One region of the Weissella soli genome, then DNA from elsewhere that is predicted to be linked to it. Evidence: a T-box and tRNA genes for the amino acid it is inferred to sense, from the RefSeq annotation. Region 1 holds a T-box; the other holds one or more tRNA genes.
What was found. The T-box of region 1 lies ahead of WSWS_RS04920 (valine--tRNA ligase). A T-box ahead of a tRNA ligase gene usually reads a tRNA of that ligase, here a tRNA-Val.
Positions count from the first base shown of each region.

Region 2: it encodes a tRNA-Val, which carries the amino acid that the T-box ahead of WSWS_RS04920 (valine--tRNA ligase) is inferred to sense. The anticodon was not compared.

Region 1 covers NZ_CP017326.1:1,026,582-1,033,580, forward strand. The annotation lists gene WSWS_RS04915 (ABC transporter ATP-binding protein) at 1-4, opposite strand, end outside; gene WSWS_RS04920 (valine--tRNA ligase) at 138-2,801, opposite strand; T-box leader at 2,874-3,090, opposite strand; gene recD2 (SF1B family DNA helicase RecD2) at 3,120-5,648, opposite strand; gene WSWS_RS04930 (tetratricopeptide repeat protein) at 5,641-6,291, opposite strand; gene WSWS_RS04935 (histidine phosphatase family protein) at 6,306-6,968, opposite strand.
Region 2 covers NZ_CP017326.1:387,888-394,886, forward strand. The annotation lists rRNA gene WSWS_RS01845 (23S ribosomal RNA) at 1-1,638, shown strand, start outside; rRNA gene rrf (5S ribosomal RNA) at 1,732-1,848, shown strand; tRNA gene WSWS_RS01855 (tRNA-Val) at 1,855-1,927, shown strand; tRNA gene WSWS_RS01860 (tRNA-Leu) at 1,949-2,032, shown strand; tRNA gene WSWS_RS01865 (tRNA-Pro) at 2,084-2,157, shown strand; gene WSWS_RS01870 (hypothetical protein) at 2,278-2,586, shown strand; gene WSWS_RS01875 (YfhO family protein) at 2,692-5,448, opposite strand; gene WSWS_RS01880 (mannose/fructose/sorbose PTS transporter subunit IIA) at 5,943-6,905, shown strand; gene WSWS_RS01885 (PTS mannose/fructose/sorbose transporter subunit IIC) at 6,966-6,999, shown strand, end outside.

The sequences.
Region 1 (6,999 bases):
TCATAAAATGCCTCGCCTTAATCCGAATCGTTTCGGTAATGTTGTGATTAGTTGCATTTGATATCCCCTATTTTAACATTTTACCTACCAAAAAATCGTCATTGTCTACCTAGACAATGACGATTCCGGTGATAAATTTATTTTGCAGCCTTCAAATCGGCTAAGCGCGCTTCAGTCGCAGCCAACTTAGTCTGCCAATCAGCTAACTTTTCACGTTCTTCAGCAACGACAGCTTCCGGTGCATTATTCACAAACTTAGCGTTTCCTAACTTACCTGCACCACGTTTAACTTCACCAGTAAACTTCTTCAATTCACCCTCAAGGCGGGCAATCTCTTCATCCAAATCAATCAGTTCTTCCAATGGCACGAAGATTTCTGCTCCTGAAATCACCGCTGACATTGATAGCTTGGGTGCTTCGATATCAGCCGCAATTTGCAACTCCTTTGGGTGTACAAAGCGATTGATGTAGTCAGCATTTTCTTCAAAGATACGCTTCAAATTAGCATCTTCAGTCTTTACCAAAACGTCAATTTTCGTTGACATCGGTGCATTCGCTTCATTACGAATCGTACGAATTGACGTAATTAATGCCACTAAGCTAGCGAAATCAGCCTCAGCCGTGTCATTAGTCAACTCAGCGTGTACCTCAGGATAGGCTGCATCGACCAAAGTCTCGCCCGCATGCACCGGCAATTCCAACCAGATCGCTTCAGTCACGAATGGCAAGATTGGGTGTAGCAGACGCAATGTTTGATCCAAGACATAGGCTAACACGTGTTGGACGGCATCCTTAGCTGCTTCGTTATCGCCATTCAAGGTTTCCTTGGTCATCTCGATGTACCAGTCAGCGAAATCATTCCAGATAAAGTTGTACAAAGCACGGTCGGCCTCACCAAATTCAAACTTTTCGAAATTCTTCGTTACCTTGGCAATCGTGTCATTCAAGCGTGACAAAATCCACTTGTCTGCCAAAGTCAAGGTGTCATAGGCTGGCAATTCTGCCTTCGTATCTTCATTCAGATTCATAATGACGTAACGTGACGCATTCCAGATCTTATTAATGAAGTTCCATGAAGCATCCATCTTGGCGTATGAGAAATTCAGGTCTTGCCCTGGCGTTGATCCATTCGTCAAAAACCAACGCAATGCGTCAGCGCCATACTTCTCAATGACATCCATTGGGTCGATACCATTACCTAGGGACTTTGACATCTTACGACCCTGCTCATCACGAATCAAACCATGAATCAAAACGTTATTAAATGGCCGGCGACCAGTAAATTCCTTTGACTGGAACATCATCCGGGCAACCCAGAAAAAGATAATGTCATAACCCGTGACCAACGTATTCGTTGGGAAATAACGCTTAAAGTCTGCTGAGTCTTCATCAGGCCAACCCATCGTTGAAAATGGCCAAAGAGCTGATGAGAACCACGTGTCCAAAACATCCGGATCTTGTTCCCAGTTTTCAATGTCTTCTGGCGCTTCTTCACCAACGTACATCGCCCCAGTTTGCTTGTTATACCATGCTGGGATTTGGTGACCCCACCATAATTGACGTGAGATAACCCAATCATGAATATCTTCCATCCATCGTGTGAAGGTTCCTTCAAAACGTGGTGGGTAGAAATCAACGCGATCATCAGATGCTTGCATAGCCAATGCTTGTTCAGCCAATGGCTTCATTTTAACGAACCATTGTGTCGAAAGTCGTGATTCAACCTGAACACCTGTTCGTTCTGAGTGGCCAACGGAATGCACGATTGGTTCAATGTGTAACATCCAGCCGGCTGCTTCAAGATCCGCAACGATTGCCTTACGTGCCTCAAAACGATCCATACCGTTATACTTACCAGCATTTTCATTCATTGAAGCGTCATCATTCATCGTGTTGATGCGTTCCAAATCATGCCGATTACCAACTAAAAAGTCATTAGGATCATGCGCAGGCGTAATCTTAACCATGCCTGAACCAAACTCTGGATCAACATATTCATCGGCAATAATCGGAATTTCACGGCCCACTAGTGGTACCAAAACCTTCTTTCCAACTAGATCTTTGTAGCGTTCGTCAGATGGATGCACAGCTACTGCAACATCCCCAAACATGGTTTCAGGACGAGTCGTTGCAATTTCAATATAGTTCTTGCCATCATAGCTATCATTGGCATCAACAAAGGGATACTTCACATGGTAGAAAGCCCCTTCGTCATCTTGGTGAATAACCTCGATATCAGACAAAGCGGTCCGGGCCTTTGGATCCCAATTAATGATGTACTCACCACGATAGATTAAGCCCTTGTTATACAGTGTCACAAAGACCTTGCGCACAGCAGTTGATAGACCCTCGTCAAGCGTAAAACGCTCACGATCATAATCCAATGATAGGCCTAGCTTACCCCATTGTTGCTTGATCGTTGAAGCATATTCGTTCTTCCAGTCCCACACTTGATCGATGAACTTTTCACGACCGAGATCGTAACGTGAAAGTCCTTGTTCCGCCAAACGTTGTTCAACCTTCGCTTGTGTCGCGATACCCGCGTGATCCATGCCGGGCAACCACAAGGTATCAAAACCTTGCATCCGCTTTTGACGAATCAACATGTCTTGCAAAGTGGTGTCCCAAGCATGGCCCAAGTGCAACTTACCCGTCACATTTGGTGGTGGAATCACGATTGAATAAGGGCGGGCCTTATCATTTCCTGATGGCTTAAACCGTTTTTCTTGTACCCATTTGTCATAACGACCCGCTTCGACACTCGCTGAGTCGTACTTTCCTGGCATATCAACTTCACGCATGATACATCCTCCAATTTGATATTCTTCAGTCATTTTTACCGCCAAAAAAGCCCTGACGATGTTGTAACACATCATCAGGGCGTTCATATACGCGGTACCACCTGATTTTAGGACCATACGATCCTAATCTCATTGCTCCTTAACGCGGAAAACGATATTGACTACTCTAAATATGTTTCATCAATATAGCCCATCAGCTACCTTCATCATGACGATTTGGTCTGTCTTTCACCAACTACAAACTCGCTCAACAACTCGTCACAACTACTCTCTAATGCATTGCTATAAGACTCATTTTACGGTTTTTAAGCTAAAACATCAAGCCTTTTCTAAGAAGTCGTACGGCGTCAAGTCACCCATACCGATATTGGGATCAAAGCGTCCTTCCATGATACTGGCAATTGTCAACGTGTCTGGATCCGCATCAGCGACGGCCATCTCCGGTGCAGCCGTTTTTGTTGCAGCCGGCTTAGCCGTGGCATGCTTGAGCGTTTCAGCAACCGTCTCGGCCGCATGATTCAATTGGTCACGCTTAATTTGCGTCGGTATCTTTGGCATGACACCGTCAATCGCCTCTGCTAAACGTTGTTGTAGGGTCGTCCGGCGGTCCCCCCCCTCTGTTTCAATGGCCTTTGCAAAGGCCGCTGGTTCACCCAACAGTACGAGCGATTCGCTGGCACGCGTTAATCCGGTATAGAGCAAGTTTCGTTGTAGCATCCGACCAAATTGCATCACGAGTGGCATAATCACTAAGGCATATTCACCACCCTGTGCCTTATGAATAGTTGTTGCATAGGCGAGCGTGATATTAATGAAATCGGGGCGCATGTAACACACCATACCTGCATCGAACTCAACTTCCATATAGTCAGCTTTTTCGGCGTTTTCTTTATCTTTGGCAAGCATGATCGTTTTGATATAGCCGATATCACCATTAAACACGTTATTTTCAGGATCATTCGTTTTTTGCATCACCTTGTCACCAACGCGGAAGCCAAATTCAAACTCACCTTCGCGCCATTTGATCTCACGGGCACCTGGTTTCAGTGGATTAAATAAACTCTGTCCGAGTAGATTTAAACGATTGACGCCCGCTGCTGTCCGATACATGGGAGCCAAAATTTGCATGTCCCGGACGCTCTTACCGCGCGCAATCCAACTTTTAACCACCTTTTCGATATATGGTGCGACTTGTGCCATATGAACTGGGAAAAATGATCGGTCAGGCTTGCGCTCCAACAAATCAGCGGGCACCGTACCTTCTTTCACAGCACTAGCCAATTCAATAATAGTTGAACCTTTACCTTGGCGATGAATCGTTTCCAATTCCCGAAAATTCAACATCCCCGAGGCGAGCAAATCATAGAACACACGACCGGGTCCCACTGATGGTAATTGATCCTTATCACCTACTAAAATAATTTGCATATTTTTGGGTGCTGATCTTACCACCGTCGCAAAGAGTTCCGTGTCAACCATCGACATCTCGTCAATAATCAATAATTGCCCTTCTAAGGTCGTAGGTTCAGCATTACTAATTGCTTCACGCCCATTGATGCCTAACAAACGGTGAATGGTACTAGCTTGTTTACCAGTTGATTCTGATAAACGCTTAGCTGCCCGCCCAGTTGGTGCCGCCAGATTAATCATCTTATCGAGGTCATCTGCCTTGGTGCCATCATTTACCAAAAGCTTTTCATACGCTTCAACAACACCATTGATGATGGTTGTTTTTCCGGTACCAGGCCCGCCCGTCAAGATAAATAGCTTATTGGTCAAAGCAGCCAACATCGCATCTTTTTGCAAAGGATCATATTCAAAGGGGTTGGCGGCCTCCACTTCTGCTAGGGCCTTAGCGGCGGCTTCCCGTTTAAACAGCCCTGCACTTTGATTTAACGCTAACATATTTTGTGCAATTTCGACCTCGGCCGCATAAATTGTGTAGACAAAGATGCGTTCGCCTTCTGCAACAATCACGTTTTCTTTGGTGAGCGCCAGGACTGCCGTTTTAATTAACGCCATATCCACAACAATATTTCGCGTACGTTGCAAGAGTTGTTGCGCCTCGCCTAATAACTCATCGACGAGCAGATAGGTATCACCCTTTTCAAAGGTAGCTGCGTTAATCGCCGCCACGACCCCGGCTTTAATGCGACGCTCATCCAACGGATCCATTTCACGTTGCGCGGCTAACCGATCTATTCTGGCAAATGACACCCCTTCAATATCTAAAACGAGTTGGTATGGATTGTCTTGCAATACATGTAAGGTCTCTAACCCATATTTTGCATAGATGGCCGCCGCAATTGAGGCACCAAAGCCATAGTCGTTCAACGCGACGATTGCCCGTTCCATGCCATCTGAAGCTTTAAGTTGTTCGATAATCGTTGTTTGTTGGGCCGGTTTCAAACCAATGTCACCTAACACGTCTGGTCGATTTAAAATGATGTCGATCGCGTCAACGCCTAATTCAGCGACAATTTTTTCAGCTGTTTTTTCGCCAACCCCTTCGAACTTGTCACTCGCCAAATATTTGACGACCCCCGAATTCGTGCTAGCTGCTAACCGCTTGTAATTAGTTGCTTGAAACTGCTCACCAAACTTAGGGTGGTTTTTAAGGACCCCTTGAAACTCATAACTCGAGCCGATCTGGACATCCCCAAAACTACCGGTCACCGTAATTTCTTTTTCATCATACTCAAAGTTTTGTTTATCGATTTTCACCGCTAACACTTTATAAAAATTATCATTTGCCGCAAAGACGATGTTCTGTACTTGCGCCTCCATTGTTGGTGTCTCGTGCGCCTTGGCGGAAGAATCACCGAACAAGTCAATTTCATCATTCATTCTTTGAACCTGCTAATAGTTGTGCGATCTCGTCCAATCGTTGGGCTTGGTTTTGGTATCTGTCACCATCAATGGCCTGTGCGGTTGCTAACCAGTGATTACCTGGCTCGCCATGCACTGTCTGTACTAAACCGCGACCAAAGTTGGCATCAAAGCTCTTTGAATTAAGTGCCAGGGCCTTTTCAAATGCGGCAGCTGCTTGTGTCAAATCTTGCAGGCCCAACCAAATGTTTCCCAGTAAAATAATCGCGGCCTCATCGTCTGCGACCTGTTCAACACCAGTCAGGGCAAAGACTAAGGCCTGCTTAAAGTCATTTTTAGCGTAAAAAGCTTGGGCCTGCATCATCGTGGCATCATGCAGCAAGGTTGCATCGGCAATTTTACCAAAGAATTCGTTTGCCTTGTCGTATGCACCGACGGCATAATACAGATTCCCAACAGCATAATTCAACTGCTGTACAGCCGCGAAATTATCTGCAAAAATCCCCAAACTCTTGAGCCCAAGTTCTTCCGCCTCGAGATAATTTTCAGACACGATTAAAACGTTAACCAAATCAACATACGCGGGCCAATTTTGTGGTGTGGCTTCAATCGCAGCCACTAATTTTTGCATATCCGTTTGTAGTCCCGTTTGTTCTGTCATGCTTATGCCTCTTCTTAAATCGTGTTACTTGAATCACTGGTAATGTCTAAATAGGAAACATCATTACGGATAATTTCAACAAATGTCTGACCATCATGCGTTTCCAAAATTGAGGTTGAGGTATTTCCCAACCCACCCCGGGCTCGTGATTCTGCCAAAGGAGTGCCTAGGAGATATGCCATTCCAGCCGTTAAGGTCATGCCATGAGAAAAGAACACTAGGTTAACATCTGCGCCACCATAACCGGCCACTGCTTCAACCACCGCTTGGCGAAACCGTTGTTGGACATGTTCAAAACTTTCTGCTCCCGCAACTTGTGATGCATCAAAGCGTTCGGGATGATGCCGATAAGCGTCATACATTTCTGGCCAATTTTCTTGAACGTCGACAAAGGTCTTACCTTCCCAAACACCCATGCCAAATTCGACCAAGCCCGACTGTAACGTCAGCTCAGGCCGTTGCTTCAGATAACGGATTGTTTCATCAGCAGTTGTACGAGCTCGTTTGATTGGTGATGCGAACGCATGCGCAAACTTGATATCTTGCAAATGCTTTCCTAATAATTCGATTTGTTGATATGATTCAGGCAAAAGTGGTGAATCACCGTTTGCTCCTTGGAAACGGCCTTCATTGTTCCATTCTGTTTTACCATGGCGGATAAAATAAAGTTTCGTCATGTCTGCTTGCTCCACTTTCATTCGATAATTG
Region 2 (6,999 bases), 640 kb from region 1:
GCTTACAAGTGAGAATGCCGGTATGAGTAGCGAAAGACAGGTGAGAATCCTGTCCACCGTATGACTAAGGTTTCCTGGGGAAGGCTCGTCCTCCCAGGGTTAGTCGGGACCTAAGGCGAGGCCGAGAGGCGTAGTCGATGGATAACAGGTTGAGATTCCTGTACCAGGTGAATATGTTTGAACGATGGAGGGACGCAGAAGGCTAACAGAACCCAGCGGCTGGAAATGCTGGGCTAAATCATAAGTCTTGGAAGTAGTTAAATGCTTATTCCTCATAGGACAAGTGATGATGGGGACCGAAATAAAGTAGGGAAGTCTGTGATGTCACGCTGCCAAGAAAAGCTTCTAGTTAGTATTTACCTGCCCGTACCGCAAACCGACACAGGTAGTCGAGGAGAGCATCCTAAGGTGTGCGAGTGAACTCTCGTTAAGGAACTCGGCAAAATGACCCCGTAACTTCGGGAGAAGGGGTGCTCAGCGCAAGCTGAGCCGCAGTGAATAGGCCCAGGCGACTGTTTATCAAAAACACAGGTTTCTGCAAAATCGTAAGATGACGTATAGGGGCTGACGCCTGCCCGGTGCTGGAAGGTTAAAAGGAGTGCTTAGCTTCGGCGAAGGTACGAATTGAAGCCCCAGTAAACGGCGGCCGTAACTATAACGGTCCTAAGGTAGCGAAATTCCTTGTCGGGTAAGTTCCGACCCGCACGAAAGGCGTAACGATCTGGGCACTGTCTCAACGAGAGACTCGGTGAAATTTAAATACCCGTGAAGATGCGGGTTACCCGCGACAGGACGGAAAGACCCCATGGAGCTTTACTGTAGCTTGATATTGAGTGCTTGTGCAGCTTGTACAGGATAGGTAGGAGCCGTAGAAGTCGGAACGCTAGTTTCGATGGAGGCAATGGTGGGATACTACCCTCGTTGTATGATCACTCTAACTCACACCACTCAGCGTGGTGGAAGACAGTGTCTGGCAGGCAGTTTGACTGGGGCGGTCGCCTCCTAAAAAGTAACGGAGGCGCTCAAAGGTTCGCTCAGAATGGTTGGAAATCATTCGCAGAGTGTAAAGGCACAAGCGAGCTTGACTGTGAGACTTACCAGTCGAGCAGGTACGAAAGTAGGACTTAGTGATCCGGTGGTTCCGCATGGAAGGGCCATCGCTCAACGGACAAAAGCTACCCTGGGGATAACAGGCTCATCTCCCCCAAGAGTCCACATCGACGGGGAGGTTTGGCACCTCGATGTCGGCTCATCGCATCCTGGGGCTGTAGTCGGTCCCAAGGGTTGGGCTGTTCGCCCATTAAAGCGGTACGCGAGCTGGGTTCAGAACGTCGTGAGACAGTTCGGTCCCTATCCGTCGCGGGCGTAGGAAATTTGAGAGGAGCTGCCCTTAGTACGAGAGGACCGGGGTGGACGTACCTCTGGTGTATCAGTTGTTCCGCCAGGAGCATCGCTGAGTAGCTATGTACGGATGAGATAAACGCTGAAAGCATCTAAGTGTGAAACTCGCCTCGAGATGAGATTTCCCATTCAGAAATGAAGTAAGACCCCTTATAGATGATGAGGTAGATAGGCTAGAAGTGGAAGTGCTGCGAAGCATGGAGCGGACTAGTACTAATGGTTCGAGGACTTAACCAAGTAGTAACAGATAACGTGGTTTCAAAGTTCAATGTAATTTACAGAGATATGATTCAGTTTTGAGAGAACTAAACTCTCACTAATTAAATACCGTGTCGTGATGATGGCACTGAGGTCACACCTGTTCCCATACCGAACACAGCAGTTAAGCTCAGTAGCGCCGAAAGTAGTTGGAGGATCGCTTCCTGCGAGGATAGGACGTCGCGATGCATTTATGGACGTTTAGCTCAGCTGGGAGAGCACCTGCCTTACAAGCAGGGGGTCACAGGTTCGATCCCTGTAACGTCCATTTCATATTGATTAATATGATGCCGTTGTGGCGGAATTGGCAGACGCGCGGGACTCAAAATCCCGTTCCCGCAAGGGAGTGTGGGTTCGACCCCCACCGACGGCATTGCAAACATGAAGCTCAATTTTGAGCTTTTTGTTTTGTAAATTAAATTTTCGGGACGTAGCTCAGCTTGGTAGAGCACCTGGTTTGGGACCAGGGGGTCGCAGGTTCGAATCCTGTCGTCCCGATATATGGAAGATGTAGCTTAATTGTTACATCTTTTTTTATTGGAAAAAACTACGCTGAGTTGCTAGTTTGATGTGAGTTCTGATCGTAATTCAAGTATAATAGTCCTAGAGGGGTATGTCATGAAAAATAAATATGAACAGATTTCTGGTGAAACATTTGTGGACTTAATTAATAATTTAGGGGTGAGTCCATTAGTGGGTGAAAAAACATTTAATATTCAACCAGGTTTTGAAGTTCGTGATGCATCAGGGACAACTTACACCCTGCCATACTGGGATGTAATTCGTCGCGCTGATGATACATATTGGTCACCGCTTGATGACGAAGCGCGTAAGACAGTTTATAACGTCACTGATTTTCAAGTTTTTTCAAAGAGCACCAATGAATGGTTACCGATGGTTGCATGGTTTGAGCTGGCAGAGATGTAGCGACTGACATCTTTTTTCATTAAGCCCACAAATTGATAACGACACATCGTAAAATAAACAACGGCCAAGTAGCTATACTACTTGGCCGTTGTTCATTTTACGATATTAATGCTTGTGCTGTGACTTGTATTGCCAAAATATGAAACTAATCAGGATGACTGCACCGATGACAGCGCTCCATAGGCCTAAATAGACATTCGGTGATGTGTAGGTGACCTTAATCTGATTGGTACCGCGATGCAATTTAATACCCAAGAAACCATCATCGATCTCAACTAATTGATTGGTTTTAGAGTGCCAACCGTGGTTGTAGGGAATTGAGCTTGCTAAAATACGTGACTTTTTAACCGTGACGTTACCAGTGATGGCATCCTTTTTAAGCTGCACTGATTTTGGCGCAGTCGCGATGGCGGTTTGAGCAACTTTATCAAAACTAGCGCCAACTGGAATAGCCTGGACAGAAATATCAAACGAATATGTCCCAGGTTGACTAAAGTTCAGTGCGACCAGGTCGGCCAGCTTAATTGTTTGGGCCGTCCCTAAATTAATGGTCAGGTGATCACGTTTTTGATAAAAGGATAAATTACTTTGACTCGTTTGGGTCACCGTATTTTCATTAGTTCCATAGGTTGTTGTCATTGTATAACCAGTATTTTGATCAAAAGCGTTGACCGCATGTTGTTTAAGCCAGGTATACGTATACGCATGTGGATTGAACTGATTATTAACGGTGCTTTGCGGATTGGCTAAGGTTTGGTTTTGCGTGAAGCGATAATCAGCCAGCGCTTGTTGCTTTTGTCGTCTGAATGAATAGGGCACGTACTTGATATTGGTTAGTTCTAAATGTAACTCAGTCTGTTTTTGAGCCTTGGCCAACTTAATATAGAAACCATCGGGTAAGGTTGAGGCATGCGTGGCATACCGATAATGAATTTTGTCTTGCCACTTGCCGGTACTGTCAGTAGCCACTGCGACGGCACTCACCTGTTTGGCGAATGCCGAACGTTGCTTTGAAGGCTTACTGGTAACCACACTATCGGCCAACGTTGCTTCACGTTGCGTGGCTGATAACTTACGGTAATTAGCCAGCGAAACCTGATACTTAGGTAAGGTGAACAAGGGGTAACTGTTGGCCGAGACATAACTCGTATAGTTTGCGATGTTTAGGCCATTTTTGTTGATGTACGAAGCCGGTTGTGGCGCCCCAAGGGTATCAATCCGTGTCTTGATACCTAGCACATTTGAAAGGACATTACGATTGTCAAGGGTGTTAATCGCATCATTAGGGGTGCTAGTTTGCGTGGCTACTAAACGCAGCGCATTCGAAGTGCTCACTGGTTGTAGTGACCAGTAACTGCCAACACTATTTAGTTTGAGCGCATTTGGCAAATTAGAAGAGGCATCATCAGTGTTTAAGTTCGACAATAAATTGCCACTCACGAGCGTCCGCATGGAACGATCAGTGAGGGCGGTGAGCATATGAATTTGCTTAGTGATTGCCTTCAAATTTGCACTACTAATTAATTCTGATTTCGTCGCCTTCAAATCGTTTGCATGCGTATGATTAAACAACACCAATAGGCTGATAACAGATATAACAGACACAATCAGGCGCCGTTGTCGTTCGGATAGCCGCGTTGCCAACAATAAAATGGTTATGAAATATAAACCGTAGATGAGGTTTGAGGAGTTATTCAGTGAGAAGCCATTACCCAAGAGGAGCCCAAGGTAGCCAAATACGCCGATGCCACCAGCCACCAGTAGCGTACGGTTCTGGAGCGCGCTCAATGCATCGAGCATCTTCCCCGTTAATAGTGCCACTGGGAAAATGGCTAGCATCGTCCAGCGATTGGACGGCGCGGAAAAGCCATTAAACACCGCAGCACCCGTTGGTAGTAATAATAGAAGGGTTGGTAACACTAAATGCCACTTGTGCGGCAATTGAGTGACATAATGAACCAGTGCGACGATACTCAGGGCCAGCAAACCACCGTTGAACCAAAATTGCGGTGCGGTGCTGACGTTTATCAGTTGATCGCCGAAAGTTAAGTAATAGGAAATTGGATAAAATAGCAAACCATTGGCGAAAGTGGAGGCCGAGCGGGTTGCTTGAAAGAACTGAGTGATTGTTGGTATCAAAAGGGGTGCACTCAGTAAGGCACCAATGCCAACGCTGAGAATGGTCAGGCCTTGTTGGCGCCATGTTTTGTGCAAATGATTCATGGACAACCAATAAATCAATGCACCGAGACCTAAAATAAACGCAAAATAAAAGTTGTTCCATAGGGTCCACCAGGTCATCAAGATCAGGCCACCATATTTTTTGTGAATCGTTGCTTGGTGAACTGCTAAAATTAACAACGGAAAAATGATGAGTGGATTCAGAAAAAATGAATGCCGAAAAGCTGCAAAGTTCGCATAACCTGAAAATGTGTAGACGAGTGCGCCTAATAGGACACCATGATTTGAAATCGTGATTGGTAATCGCCGGATCACGAAGATAAAGCTTAAACCAGCCAAGATTAAGCGGATGATCACGCTCACCGAATAATAGGTGGCTAATGCGCTTTCCTTAAATAATAAACTTGGATAAGTAAAAATGTCCCCCATCACATAGTAAGCATAGGTTTGAAAATAATCTTGGCCAAACCCCTGGTGGGCTTGCCAAAAATTTGGCCACTGATGGTCAAAGACTAAATGACGGAGAGTCTCATGCCAAGTAATCAAAGCTGGTAAATGTTGCTTCAACCCATCATGTGACCAAATGAGGGTGGTATCTGTCAGCCAGTATGGCAAAAAGATCGCGCCACCGATCACGATGAATAATAATAGATAGTATAGGTATAAATTTCTTTTAAGCATAATTTCCCCGCATCATGGCAATCTCTAAAGATTTACTAGTTTCCATTATAGCAAACTGACATTTTAGCGTGCTAAGCCGGGATAAATTGACGATAAAATTGGGCTTACAGCGCAGAAATCATATTTGTATCAAGCAAAAACAAGGTCAGATCAGGTGCACTTGACTGAAAAATGTAAGTGATCAGCCAGATCGAAATTGGTTTTTCACAGTCGTTTTTTTTCACAGTCGTTTTAAAGAGGCAAAATACCGCAAAGACTTGCTTGATGGATCATTTTTAAAGCTACAAAATCGATCGGATCAGCCCTTTTAACGCCTAATAGTTAACGGGGTGGGCTATAATTAAGCAGAATCCTTTAAGGTGGATGGCGCCGTTTTGTTAAGAAAATGTGACAAAATTCTGGAAGCGTTTACATTTAAAGTAAGAAAGCGTATTATTATTATTGACCACAGATACTCTTGTATAGTGGATGAATGAATTTAAGGAGCGCGACACATGGTTAATTTTATTATTGCCAGTCACGGAGAATTTGCAGCCGGCATTCATATGTCAGGTGGAATGATTTTCGGTGAGCAAGAAAACGTTGAAGTCGTCACTTTCATGCCGAGTGAAGGTCCAGATGATTTGAAGCGTAAATATCAAGAGGCGCTTGCCAAGTTTGGCGAGGATGAACAAGTATTGTTCCTTGTTGATTTATGGGGTGGCTCACCGTTCAACCAAGCAAGTCCATTTGTTGCTGAAAATCCCGATCAAATGGCATTGATCGCCGGATTAAACTTACCTATGTTAGTCGAAGCTTATGGGGCTCGATTCACAATGGACAAAGCTGCAGATATCGCACATTATCTTGTATCAGTTGCTCGTGATGGGGTTCGCACAATCCCTGAAACTGAAGAACCTGAGACAACTGCGACTGCTAACAAGTCATCAATGGCCGGACTCAAAGAAGGTCAGTTGAAGATTAACTTGGTTCGTATCGATTCACGTCTATTGCATGGTCAAGTGGCCACTGCATGGACCCCTGAATCAAAGGCAAACCGTATTATCGTCGTTTCAGACGTCGTTGCTAAGGATGAATTGCGTAAGGGCTTGATTGAACAAGCTGCGCCAAACGGTATCAACGCAAATATCGTACCAATTAGCAAGATGGCTGAAGTGATGAAGGATAACCGTATGGGTGGTGTTGAGGCATTTTTGCTCTTCGAAACTCCTGAAGATGCTTTACGCGCAATTGAAGCTGGCGTTCCTATTAAGGAAATTAATGTTGGTTCAATGGCTCACTCAACGGGTAAGACAATGCTCAACAACGTTTTGTCAGTAGATAAGACAGACGTTGAGACATTTGATAAGTTACGCGAATTGGGCGTATCATTTGACGTTCGTAAGGTGCCAAATGATTCAAACGTCGACTTGTTTAAGTTGATTGATAATAAGCGTAGCGAAATTGAAAGCAAGTAAGTTGCTTTTAGATATTATTTGAAATTATTCATATAATGTGAATTATATAAGGAGAATGACATGTCGGTTATTTCTATGATTTTAGTCGTCATCA